2 regions of the Citrobacter farmeri genome follow, and region 1 is predicted to be linked to the other one. Evidence: predicted binding sites of a transcription regulator. Region 1 holds the regulator's gene; the other holds the start of a gene.

The links. The regulator PurR, encoded in region 1, represses purine synthesis genes. The targets are predictions, from matches to a motif close to CANGCAAACGTTTGCNTG.
Region 2: a site for PurR is predicted at 2,229-2,246, ahead of purT (formate-dependent phosphoribosylglycinamide formyltransferase). Genes of this name have one in related genera too.

Annotation. Positions count from the first base shown of each region.
Region 1 covers NZ_CP077291.1:2,493,477-2,498,546, forward strand. The annotation lists gene I6L53_RS11690 (C40 family peptidase) at 21-854, shown strand; gene sodB (superoxide dismutase [Fe]) at 981-1,562, shown strand; gene I6L53_RS11700 (MFS transporter) at 1,609-2,775, opposite strand; gene cydH (cytochrome bd-I oxidase subunit CydH) at 2,945-3,034, opposite strand; gene purR (HTH-type transcriptional repressor PurR) at 3,328-4,353, shown strand; gene punR (DNA-binding transcriptional activator PunR) at 4,350-5,070, opposite strand, start outside.
Region 2 covers NZ_CP077291.1:1,927,422-1,932,491, reverse strand. The annotation lists gene ptrB (oligopeptidase B) at 1-590, opposite strand, end outside; gene I6L53_RS09090 (tellurite resistance TerB family protein) at 678-1,337, opposite strand; gene yebF (protein YebF) at 1,432-1,785, opposite strand; gene yebG (DNA damage-inducible protein YebG) at 1,859-2,149, opposite strand; gene purT (formate-dependent phosphoribosylglycinamide formyltransferase) at 2,281-3,459, shown strand; gene kdgA (bifunctional 4-hydroxy-2-oxoglutarate aldolase/2-dehydro-3-deoxy-phosphogluconate aldolase) at 3,565-4,206, opposite strand; gene edd (phosphogluconate dehydratase) at 4,242-5,070, opposite strand, start outside.

The DNA.
Region 1 (5,070 bases):
CCTTAACAGAGGAATGCTCAGTGGCGCGGATAAACCGACTTTCCCTCACGCTCTGTGCTTTGCTATTTACAACGATTCCCTTTATGCCGATGGCACATGCGTCCAAGCAAGCCAGGGACGCCTCTGCTCTTGCGCATAATAAGAAAGCCAGCGACAAAAAGAAAAGTACGGCAACAGCAAAAAAAACGCATAAAACCAGTCAAAAAACCGTCAAGAAAACCACCAGCAAAACCAGTACCAAAACCGCCTCTTCTTCTAAGAAAAAACTTACTGCTCCCGCTAAAGCCAGCAAAACCGCTAATCGCAAAGGAAAATCTGTCGCGACGAAGAAGACAGCCTCTGTCACCTGGAGCGAAAAATGCACCCCGCGCAAAGGGCACAAACCGACATGTGTGAAAGTGAAGAACACAGGGCCAGGAAAGATTGCGGATGCACATAAAGTCAAAGTGCAGAAAGCGACCAGCACAGCGATGAACAAGTTAATGAGCCAGATTGGCAAACCGTACCGCTGGGGAGGCACGTCGCCGCGCACCGGTTTCGATTGCAGCGGTCTGGTCTATTACGCCTATAAAGATCTCGTGAAATTCCGTATTCCGCGCACGGCAAATGAGATGTATCACCTGCGTGATGCCGCGCCGATTGACCGTGAGGAATTGAAAAATGGCGATCTGGTGTTCTTCCGCACTCAGGGACGCGGCACCGCCGACCACGTTGGCGTTTATGTCGGCAACGGCAAATTTATCCAGTCGCCGCGCAGCGGTCAGGAAATCCAGATCACGTCGCTCAGCGAAGATTACTGGCAACGCCACTACGTTGGCGCTCGCCGGGTCATGACCCCCAAAACCATTCGTTAAAACTTTACCCTGTTGTTAACGCAACAGGGTAAGTTCATCTTTTGTCTCACCTTTCAATTTGCTACCCTATCCTTACGCACAATAAGGTTATTGCGCGAAATACTATTAATAATAAGGAGAGAAGCAATGTCGTTCGAATTACCTGCACTACCGTATGCCAAAGATGCGCTTGCGCCGCATATTTCCGCCGAGACGCTGGAATATCATTATGGCAAACACCATCAGACCTATGTCACTAACCTGAACAACCTGATCAAAGGCACCGCCTTCGAAGGGAAATCACTGGAAGAGATCGTACGCAGCTCAGAAGGTGGCGTGTTCAATAACGCCGCTCAGGTCTGGAACCACACGTTCTACTGGAACTGCCTCGCACCGAATGCGGGCGGCGAACCAACCGGCAAACTGGCTGACGCGATTGCCGCCTCTTTTGGCAGCTTTTCAGAGTTTAAAGCGCAGTTTACTGATGCGGCTATCAAAAACTTCGGTTCTGGCTGGACCTGGCTGGTAAAAGGAAAAGATGGCAAGCTGGCCATCGTTTCAACCTCCAACGCCGGTACGCCGTTGACCACCGACGCTACCCCGCTGATGACCGTCGACGTGTGGGAACATGCGTATTACATTGACTACCGCAATGCGCGTCCTGGCTATCTGGAGCATTTCTGGGCGCTGGTGAACTGGGAGTTTGTCGCGAAGAACTTCGCCGCATAAAGAAGATAACGCAGAAGAGACTCTCTTCTGCGTTTTTGCCCTGCCGTTAACCTGCGACACACACCTGTTCAGGCTGCTTTCTCGCCGAGACAAACACCAGCAACAGCGCCATACCTGCCACTATCGCCCCCATGACCGGAACAAAACTGTAGCCTAACCCGCCTGAAATGACGGCCCCACCGGCGGCGGCGCCCAGCGCATTCCCAAGGTTAAACGCACCAATGTTCACAGAAGATGAGAGGCCAGGCGCTTCATGAGCCACACGCATGACGCGCATTTGCAGCGGAGGCACTACCGCAAAAGTCGCCGCCCCCCATACCACCATACCGATCGCCGCCCCCAGTTCATTTTGTGCCAACAAGGGGATGGCCAACATAATCATCATCAGCAGCAGCAAAAAGCCCTTCAGCGTACCGTTAACCGAGCGATCGGCCAGTTTGCCACCGAGGTAGTTACCAATGGAAAAGCCCACGCCGATCAGAACCAGCATCCCGGTAACAAAGGCCGGAGTGGCATGGGTGATGCTTTGCAGGACGGGTGAAATATAGGTATACAGCGTAAACATTGCGCCCGCCCCCAACACGGTGGTCAGCAGCGCAGAAAGCACCTGAGGACGCATTAACACCGCGAGCTCTTTTTTCACTTCCGGTCGCGCCCCGGCACCGCCTTTCGGCAACGAGAAAAAGAGACTCAGCATTGAAATCACGCCCAGACCCGCGGTTGCCATGAACGACATTCGCCAGCCGATGGTTTCACCCAGCCAGGTCGCCGCCGGAACGCCGCCGATGTTGGCGATGGTCAGCCCCATAAACATCGTGGCAACGGCGCTGGCCTGTTTGTGCTTCGGCACCACGCTGGCTGCCACAACGGAACCCAGGCCGAAGAACGCGCCGTGGTTAAGGCTGGTTAAAATGCGTGACAGCATCAGTGTGGTGTAATCCGGAGAAATCGCCGAGAGCACGTTACCAAGCGTAAAGATAGCCATCAGAAAAATCAGCGCATTACGTCGCCCGCGATGTGACAGCAGCAGCGTCATCAGCGGTGCGCCGACCATCACGCCGACCGCATAGGCGCTAATCAGCATACCAGCCGCAGGAATAGACACATCGACACCACGCGCGATGACGGGTAATAGCCCCATCGGCGAGAATTCGGTCGTGCCGATGCCGAATGCGCCGATAGCCAGCGCCAGTAACGGATAATTAATTTTCATGCAGTGATGACTCCGGCTCTTCGCGACGGATCGCGATGCTTAACTAAGAGTCAAAAGCATGACATCAATCACAAAAAAAGAGAAGTTAACAAAAATACAAAAGACTTTTGCAGATTCAATAACAATATGGCAGGAGGTTCGAGGGAGCAGACACTCCCCCGAGGGGAAATCAATGCATTGCCGCTGTCAGACCGCCAGCAACGATTAAAGCCAGAACAATAAACGTGGTCACTAATGAAAATTTCAGATCGGTGCTCATCAACTTTTCTCCTTTTTATTCCCACACAAAAAGTGATATAGCGCATTTTTGCACACTTGAGTGCAAAAATCTCCCACGATTTAGAGTGATATGTGCTTTTAATACTTCCCCTTTTCGTTAAGATCAGCCAAAATTCGACGCTTACTTGATTAGCGTACCGGCCATTGACCCCTTCCTGACGCTCTGTGGCGTTTTCCCGTCATGCCGCACCCACGATGTTGCGCACAGGATGAGTAAAGGCAAACGTTTACTTGCGTATTTTAATGTTCAGGTTGGGTCTGGAGTGAGATTTAATGGCAACAATTAAAGATGTAGCGAAACGCGCAAACGTTTCCACTACAACCGTATCACACGTAATTAACAAAACGCGTTTCGTCGCTGAAGAAACACGCAATGCAGTGTGGGCGGCAATCAAAGAATTGCACTATTCCCCCAGCGCTGTTGCCCGTAGCCTGAAGGTAAACCATACCAAGTCTATCGGTTTGCTGGCGACCAGCAGCGAAGCCCCCTACTTTGCCGAAATTATTGAAGCGGTTGAGAAGAACTGCTTCCAGAAGGGCTATACCCTGATCCTTGGTAACGTCTGGAACAATCTGGAAAAACAGCGTGCCTATCTGTCCATGATGGCGCAAAAACGCGTTGATGGTCTGCTGGTGATGTGTTCCGAATATCCCGATCCCCTGCTTTCGATGCTGGAAGAGTATCGTCATATCCCGATGGTGGTTATGGACTGGGGCGAAGCCAAAGCCGACTTCACCGATACCGTAATTGATAACGCCTTTGAAGGCGGTTATATGGCTGGCCGCTACCTGGTCGAACGCGGACACCGTGAAATTGGTGTGATTCCGGGGCTGATGGAACGCAATACGGGCGCTGGCCGTCTGGCCGGTTTTATGAAAGCGATGGATGAAGCGCTGATTAAAGTGCCAGAGAACTGGATTGTACAGGGCGACTTCGAGCCTGAATCCGGCTACCGCGCCATGCAGCAAATTTTGTCGCAAGCGCATCGCCCAACGGCGGTCTTCTGTGGCGGCGATATTATGGCAATGGGTGCCCTTTGTGCCGCCGATGAGATGGGCCTTCGCGTACCGCAGGACGTATCGCTGATCGGCTATGACAATGTGCGCAACGCCCGCTTCTTTACGCCAGCATTGACCACCATCCACCAGCCTAAAGATTCCCTGGGTGAGACAGCCTTTAACATGCTGCTGGACCGTATCGTCAATAAGCGCGAAGAGTCGCAGTCCATTGAGGTCCACCCGCGCCTGGTGGAGCGTCGCTCCGTTGCGGATGGTCCTTTCCGCGACTACCGTCGCTAAACGTCTTCTGCGGGAGTCTCGTCAGGCTCCCGCAACCACTCTTTGTTCAGCGTTTCGCTGTCTCCCAGATAGTCAAGCAGCCAGATTAGCGCGGGTGACATATCATTCTGCTGCCAGGTCAGGCAACACCCCGCATCCGGGAAAGGGTTCTCCAGGTTCAATGCCACCCACTGTCTCTTATTGAGATACGGCTTGGCAAAATGCGTCGGCACCATACCGACACAAAGCCCGGCGCTGATACAGGTCGCGGAGGAATCCCAGTCCGGAACCACCACCCGCTTCTGGTTGTCCAGCAACCAGGTCACGCGTTTCGGCAGCGTGCGGGAGGTATCTTCCAGTACCAGTGACGGCCAGTTGCGCAACGTGTCATCACTGAGAGGCCCGCTCATGGCGGCCAGCGGATGTGTGCTGGCAACGACACAACACCAGCTCAGCTTGCCCATATCGCGGAAGGTGTATCGTCCTCCGACCGGGATCGCCTGGGTTGCGCCGATAGCGAGTTCAACCCTGCCATCTGACAGCGCGTCCCAGACGCCGTTGAACACCTCCTGAAAGACCAGCAACTCCACGTCATCAAAGTGGCGGTAAAAATCGACAATCAGCTGTCGCGTACGCTCCGGGCGCACGATATTGTCCACTGCGATGGGAAGTTGTCCGCGCCAGCCGTTGGCGATCTGCTGACACTGCTGGCGCGTGATCTGCATTTTTTTGATGACA
Region 2 (5,070 bases), 570 kb from region 1:
AGCAGCGTCGTCGCATGCTTACGCACATAGTAAAAGGTCAGCGAGTCATTCGCCCAGACAAGCTCAGGTTCGACGTTATCCAGCATCTCCGGATACCAGTTACCATTTTCCAGATTACGGAAACGGATCCCGTACTGACGGCGCGAAAGGTAATCTTCCGCCAGCGCCATGATGGTGTTATCCGGCGTTATCGCCAGTCCCCCCAGAGTATAAAACTCGCTGTGTGCCGCCCGCTTGTTACCATCAAGCAGCGTTTCCCAGTCATCCCACTCTTCGCTCAACGCCGACTGGCGTTGATAAATAGCGTATTCGCATCCAGGTTCATAGAGATGGCGATAGCGATAACCGTTCTTCACATACGGTGCAGAAGTATCACGGGGAGGAATGCGATCGATAATTTCTTTCAGCACACGCTCCTGCAACGCCTGCTGCGTAGACATAACCTGATGCCCGTAGCGGTTTTCCTGTTTCAGGTAATCCAGCACATCCGGCTGCGAACGGGTGTCGTCCCGCAGCCAGTAATAATTATCAATGCGTGTGTCGCCATGGAGCGTCATGGCGTGGGGATTGCGATTGGCTTTCGGCAGCATGTCATTGTTCTTTCGTCTTTATACACCCTCTAAGGGTGGCAAAACTGACGAATGATGCAAGCGAAACATGCCGCCGGAAGTATTCTGTTAACCGGGTAACGCCTGTTTTTGCTGTTTCAGATCCTGCTCAATGCCGTCACGGACATCCTGCGGGATCTTCAGCGCATCGCCCAGCGCGTTCAGATAGCTACGTTCCATAAAGTGGTCGATATCAATGGCGGCACAGCTGAGAAAGTAGATCTCCAGCGCTTCTTCCTCATTGCGGATCCCCTGCGCCAGGCGCTGTGGATCCAGCGGTTGTTCAATCGCCTGCTCGATAAAAACGCGGCCCTGCTCTTCAACGCCTGCCTCACGCAGTTGTTGTTCGATTGCCGCCCGCTCTTTGGCGTCGATATGACCGTCGCTTTTCGCGGCGAAGACCAGCGCCAGGATCAGCCGTTCAGTGCGCACATCCAGGGGTGTGCTTTGCGTGCCAAACTGCGGTTCATCCTGATGCGCCGCGCGGACTTTATCCTTGTACTTGTTCCACAGCACAGTACCTGCCACCGCGCCGCCCCCGACCAACAGCGCACTGGTGCCGTATTTGCTGAGTAATTTGCGGGAGGATTTGTTGGCGACCAGTAAGCCTGCCAGACCACCCAGCGCACCGGGTACCAGCAGCTTACTTAATCCCTGTTCACCCGAAGAGGATGAAGACGATCCGTTTTGCCCGAGAAGAGAGTGTAATTGATTAAGCCAGTTAGCCATTTTATCCCTCAAGTACTGACAATGAATTTTCAAAGCGTACCCGAGGGGATGTCAGGAAATGTCTGCCCGCGCTAAAGATGCGCAAATGTTCGCGCTATTGCGGGCGATATTCCGCTGTGCCTGCCTTGCAGTCGACTTTCACCTGATAATGTATATCCGCGCTTTTCCCGCGCACGGTTAGCGGCACCGTCCATTTCCCGTCCTGCCCGGTAATCTCTTTCGGATTGACCCAGGCAACCGGGTCAGCCTGCCCCACCCGTTTTTGGTCGTCAGCCCAGCGCACCACACGATTTTGCTGGTAATCACGTTTTACACTTGCGGCAATGCCTGCCGCATCAAGCCCATCACACTGAGGGAATTTGACAGTTTTACTGTCAGTGTCCGCAGCAGACACCGACAGACTGGCCCCCAGCAACAGCAGGCTGATTAACGCACCTTTTCTTTTCATACTTTTCCTTTACCCAATAGCACATTGATTCAGGAAAAAGCATGGTACAAAACGTCAGGAGCGCAAGTCAGATTCAGGCTGCCTGAGTATCATCTTCGGCAGAAGCGTCATTCTCAACCGCCTGCGGAGAAGGCAATTTACCGGTTTTGAGGATGGTGCTCAGCACCTCTTTTTGTTCTGCCAGCCACAGCGACAGCGCTTCACGCTGTTCGTCTTCCAGCGTTAACGGTGACTGCTCAAGCCAGGTATCGAGCAGATCCGCCGTATCCAGCATCTTGTCATACGCATCGGCTTCCTTTTTGCTGGTAAATGACATTTTTTCCTCACCTTCCCGAATGACTACGTATTTAACTTCAACCGCCATATTGCAGCCTCTCAATATTACTGTATTTATGTACAGTATATTCTATTTTACGGCCGAAATCAACCTGGCAATAAAGACAGACGCAAACGTTTTCGTATATACTGCGGCCAAATTTGTTGGGGGAGATATTCATGACGTTATTAGGCACAGCGCTGCGTCCGGCAGCAACTCGGGTGATGTTATTGGGTTCAGGCGAACTGGGTAAAGAAGTGGCTATCGAGTGCCAGCGCCTCGGGGTGGAAGTCATCGCGGTGGACCGATATGCCGACGCGCCAGCAATGCATGTCGCACATCGTTCGCACGTCATTAATATGCTGGATGGCGCCGCGCTTCGCCGCGTGGTTGAGTTAGAAAAACCACACTATATCGTACCGGAAATTGAAGCCATCGCCACAGACATGCTGGTGACGCTGGAACAGGAAGGATTGAACGTCGTACCCTGCGCACGCGCAACAAAGCTGACGATGAACCGTGAAGGCATTCGCCGTCTGGCGGCGGAAGAGCTGGCGCTGCCCACTTCGACCTTCCGGTTTGCCGACAGCGAAGCCACCTTCCGCGAGGCCGTGGCTGAAATCGGTTTTCCTTGCATTGTCAAACCGGTGATGAGTTCTTCCGGCAAAGGGCAGAGTTTTATTCGGACTGAAGCACAGCTGGCGCAAGCCTGGGATTACGCCCAGCAGGGTGGTCGGGCGGGTGCCGGACGGGTAATCGTCGAAGGGGTCGTGAAATTTGATTTTGAAATCACCCTGCTCACCGTCAGCGCCGTCGATGGCGTCCATTTCTGTGCTCCGGTGGGGCATCGCCAGGAAGAAGGGGATTATCGTGAATCCTGGCAGCCGCAGCAGATGAGCGCGCTGGCGCTGGAACGCGCCCAGGAGATTGCCCGTAAAGTGGTGTTAGCCCTGGGTGGCCACGGTCTGTTTGGCGTGGAACTGTTTGTCTGCGGGGATGAGGTCATTTTCAGCGAAGTCTCCCCTCGTCCACACGATACCGGCATGGTGACGCTGATTTCTCAGGATCTGTCGGAGTTTGCCCTGCACGTGCGCGCCTTTCTTGGCCTGCCCGTCGGCGCTATTCGTCAGTATGGTCCGGCCGCCTCGGCGGTGATTTTGCCGCGACTGACCAGTCAGGACGTAACGTTTGACAATGTTCAGCGTGCCGTCGGTGCCGGTTTACAGGTCCGTTTCTTCGGTAAGCCGGAAATTGATGGAGCACGTCGCCTCGGTGTCACACTGGCAACAGCTAATAATGTTGATGAGGCAATTGAACGCGCGAAGAACGCCGCTGCGCAGGTAAAAGTAGCTGGTTAAAAAACAGAAACCGTAGGCCGGATAAGGCAGTAAAGCCGCTATCCGGCAAGACCCGATGATGACGCTAATACGTTTTATCGGGCCTACGGTTTACACATTGATAGCTTACTGCTTCGCGCCTTCAACCGCTTCGCGCGCCAGTTTGGTGATGCGATCGTAATCACCGGCTTCCAGCGCGTCATTCGGCACCAGCCAGGAGCCGCCGATGCACAGCACGCTTTTCAGTGCCAGGTAATCACGGTAGTTGGCCGGAGAGATACCGCCCGTCGGACAGAAACGCACCTGAGAGAATGGACCTGCAATGGCCTGCAGCGCTTTGGTACCGCCGTTGGCTTCTGCCGGGAAGAATTTGAACTCTTTCAAACCGTAGTCCATGCCCAGCATCAGTTCAGAAACGGTGCTGATTCCCGGGATCAGCGGGATTGTGCCTTCAGTTGCCGCTTTCAGCAGTGGCTCGGTCAGACCCGGGCTGATAGCGAACTGCGCACCCGCTGCGGTGACCTCTGCCAACTGCTGCGGATTCAGCACCGTACCGGCTCCCACTATGGCTTCCGGGACTTCTTTGGCGATAGCACGGATAGCATCCATCGCGCAGGCGGTACGCAAGGTTACTTCCAGTACGCGTACCCCACCCGCAACCAGCGCTTTTGCCATCGGCACAGCGTGTTCCAGTTTATTCACTACGATCACCGGGACTACCGGGCCGGTGGTCAGGATTGCTTCTGCACTTGTTTTCCAGTTTTTCATCAGAGCTTTTCTCTCGACTGATTACAAAATATGCCTTAAAAATGAATACAGGTTGCGCCCTGTTCTGCGCCGGATAACTTCTCCCGCAGCGCGCTGAACATTTCACGCCCCGTTCCAATGCGCGAGGCGCTCAGATCCGGGATGTGTGCCTGGCGAGCGGCAAGCTCCGCCTCATCAACCAGCAGCGTCAATTCACCTGTCTGTCCGTTCACCCGAATAATGTCGCCATCGCGCACTTTCGCCAGCAGGCCGCCATCATACGCCTCCGGAGTGACATGGATGGCGGAAGGCACTTTACCGGAAGCACCAGAAAGTCGGCCATCGGTAACCAACGCAATTTTGAAACGACGGTCCAATAATACACCAAGTGGCGGCATGAGTTTATGTAATTCTGGCATTCCGTTCGCTTTTGGTCCCTGATGACGTACAACCACCACGCAGTCACGGTCCAGAAGGCCCGCTTCAAAGGCCGGTAAAACATCATGCTGACTTTCAAAAACAACGGCTGGCGCTTCAATTACCTGATTCTCGACCGGCACAGCGGACGTTTTCATGACCGCGCGACCGAGGTTACCGCTCAGCACTTTGGTGCCGCCATGGTGGGAGAACGGCTGATCAAAAGAGGCAATCACATTGCTGTCCAGCGATTTGGCAGCGCCTTCACGCCAGTCGAGTTCGCCCTTGTTCAGCCACGGCTCCAGGGTATAGCGTTTCAGACCGAAACCGGCCACGGTGTTGACGTCTTCATGCAACAGGCCCGCATTCAGCAGTTCGCGCATCAGGACCGGAACGCCGCCCGCAGCCTGGAAATGGTTAATATCCGCCGGGCCGTTAGGATAGAGACGCGCCATCAGCGGCACGACG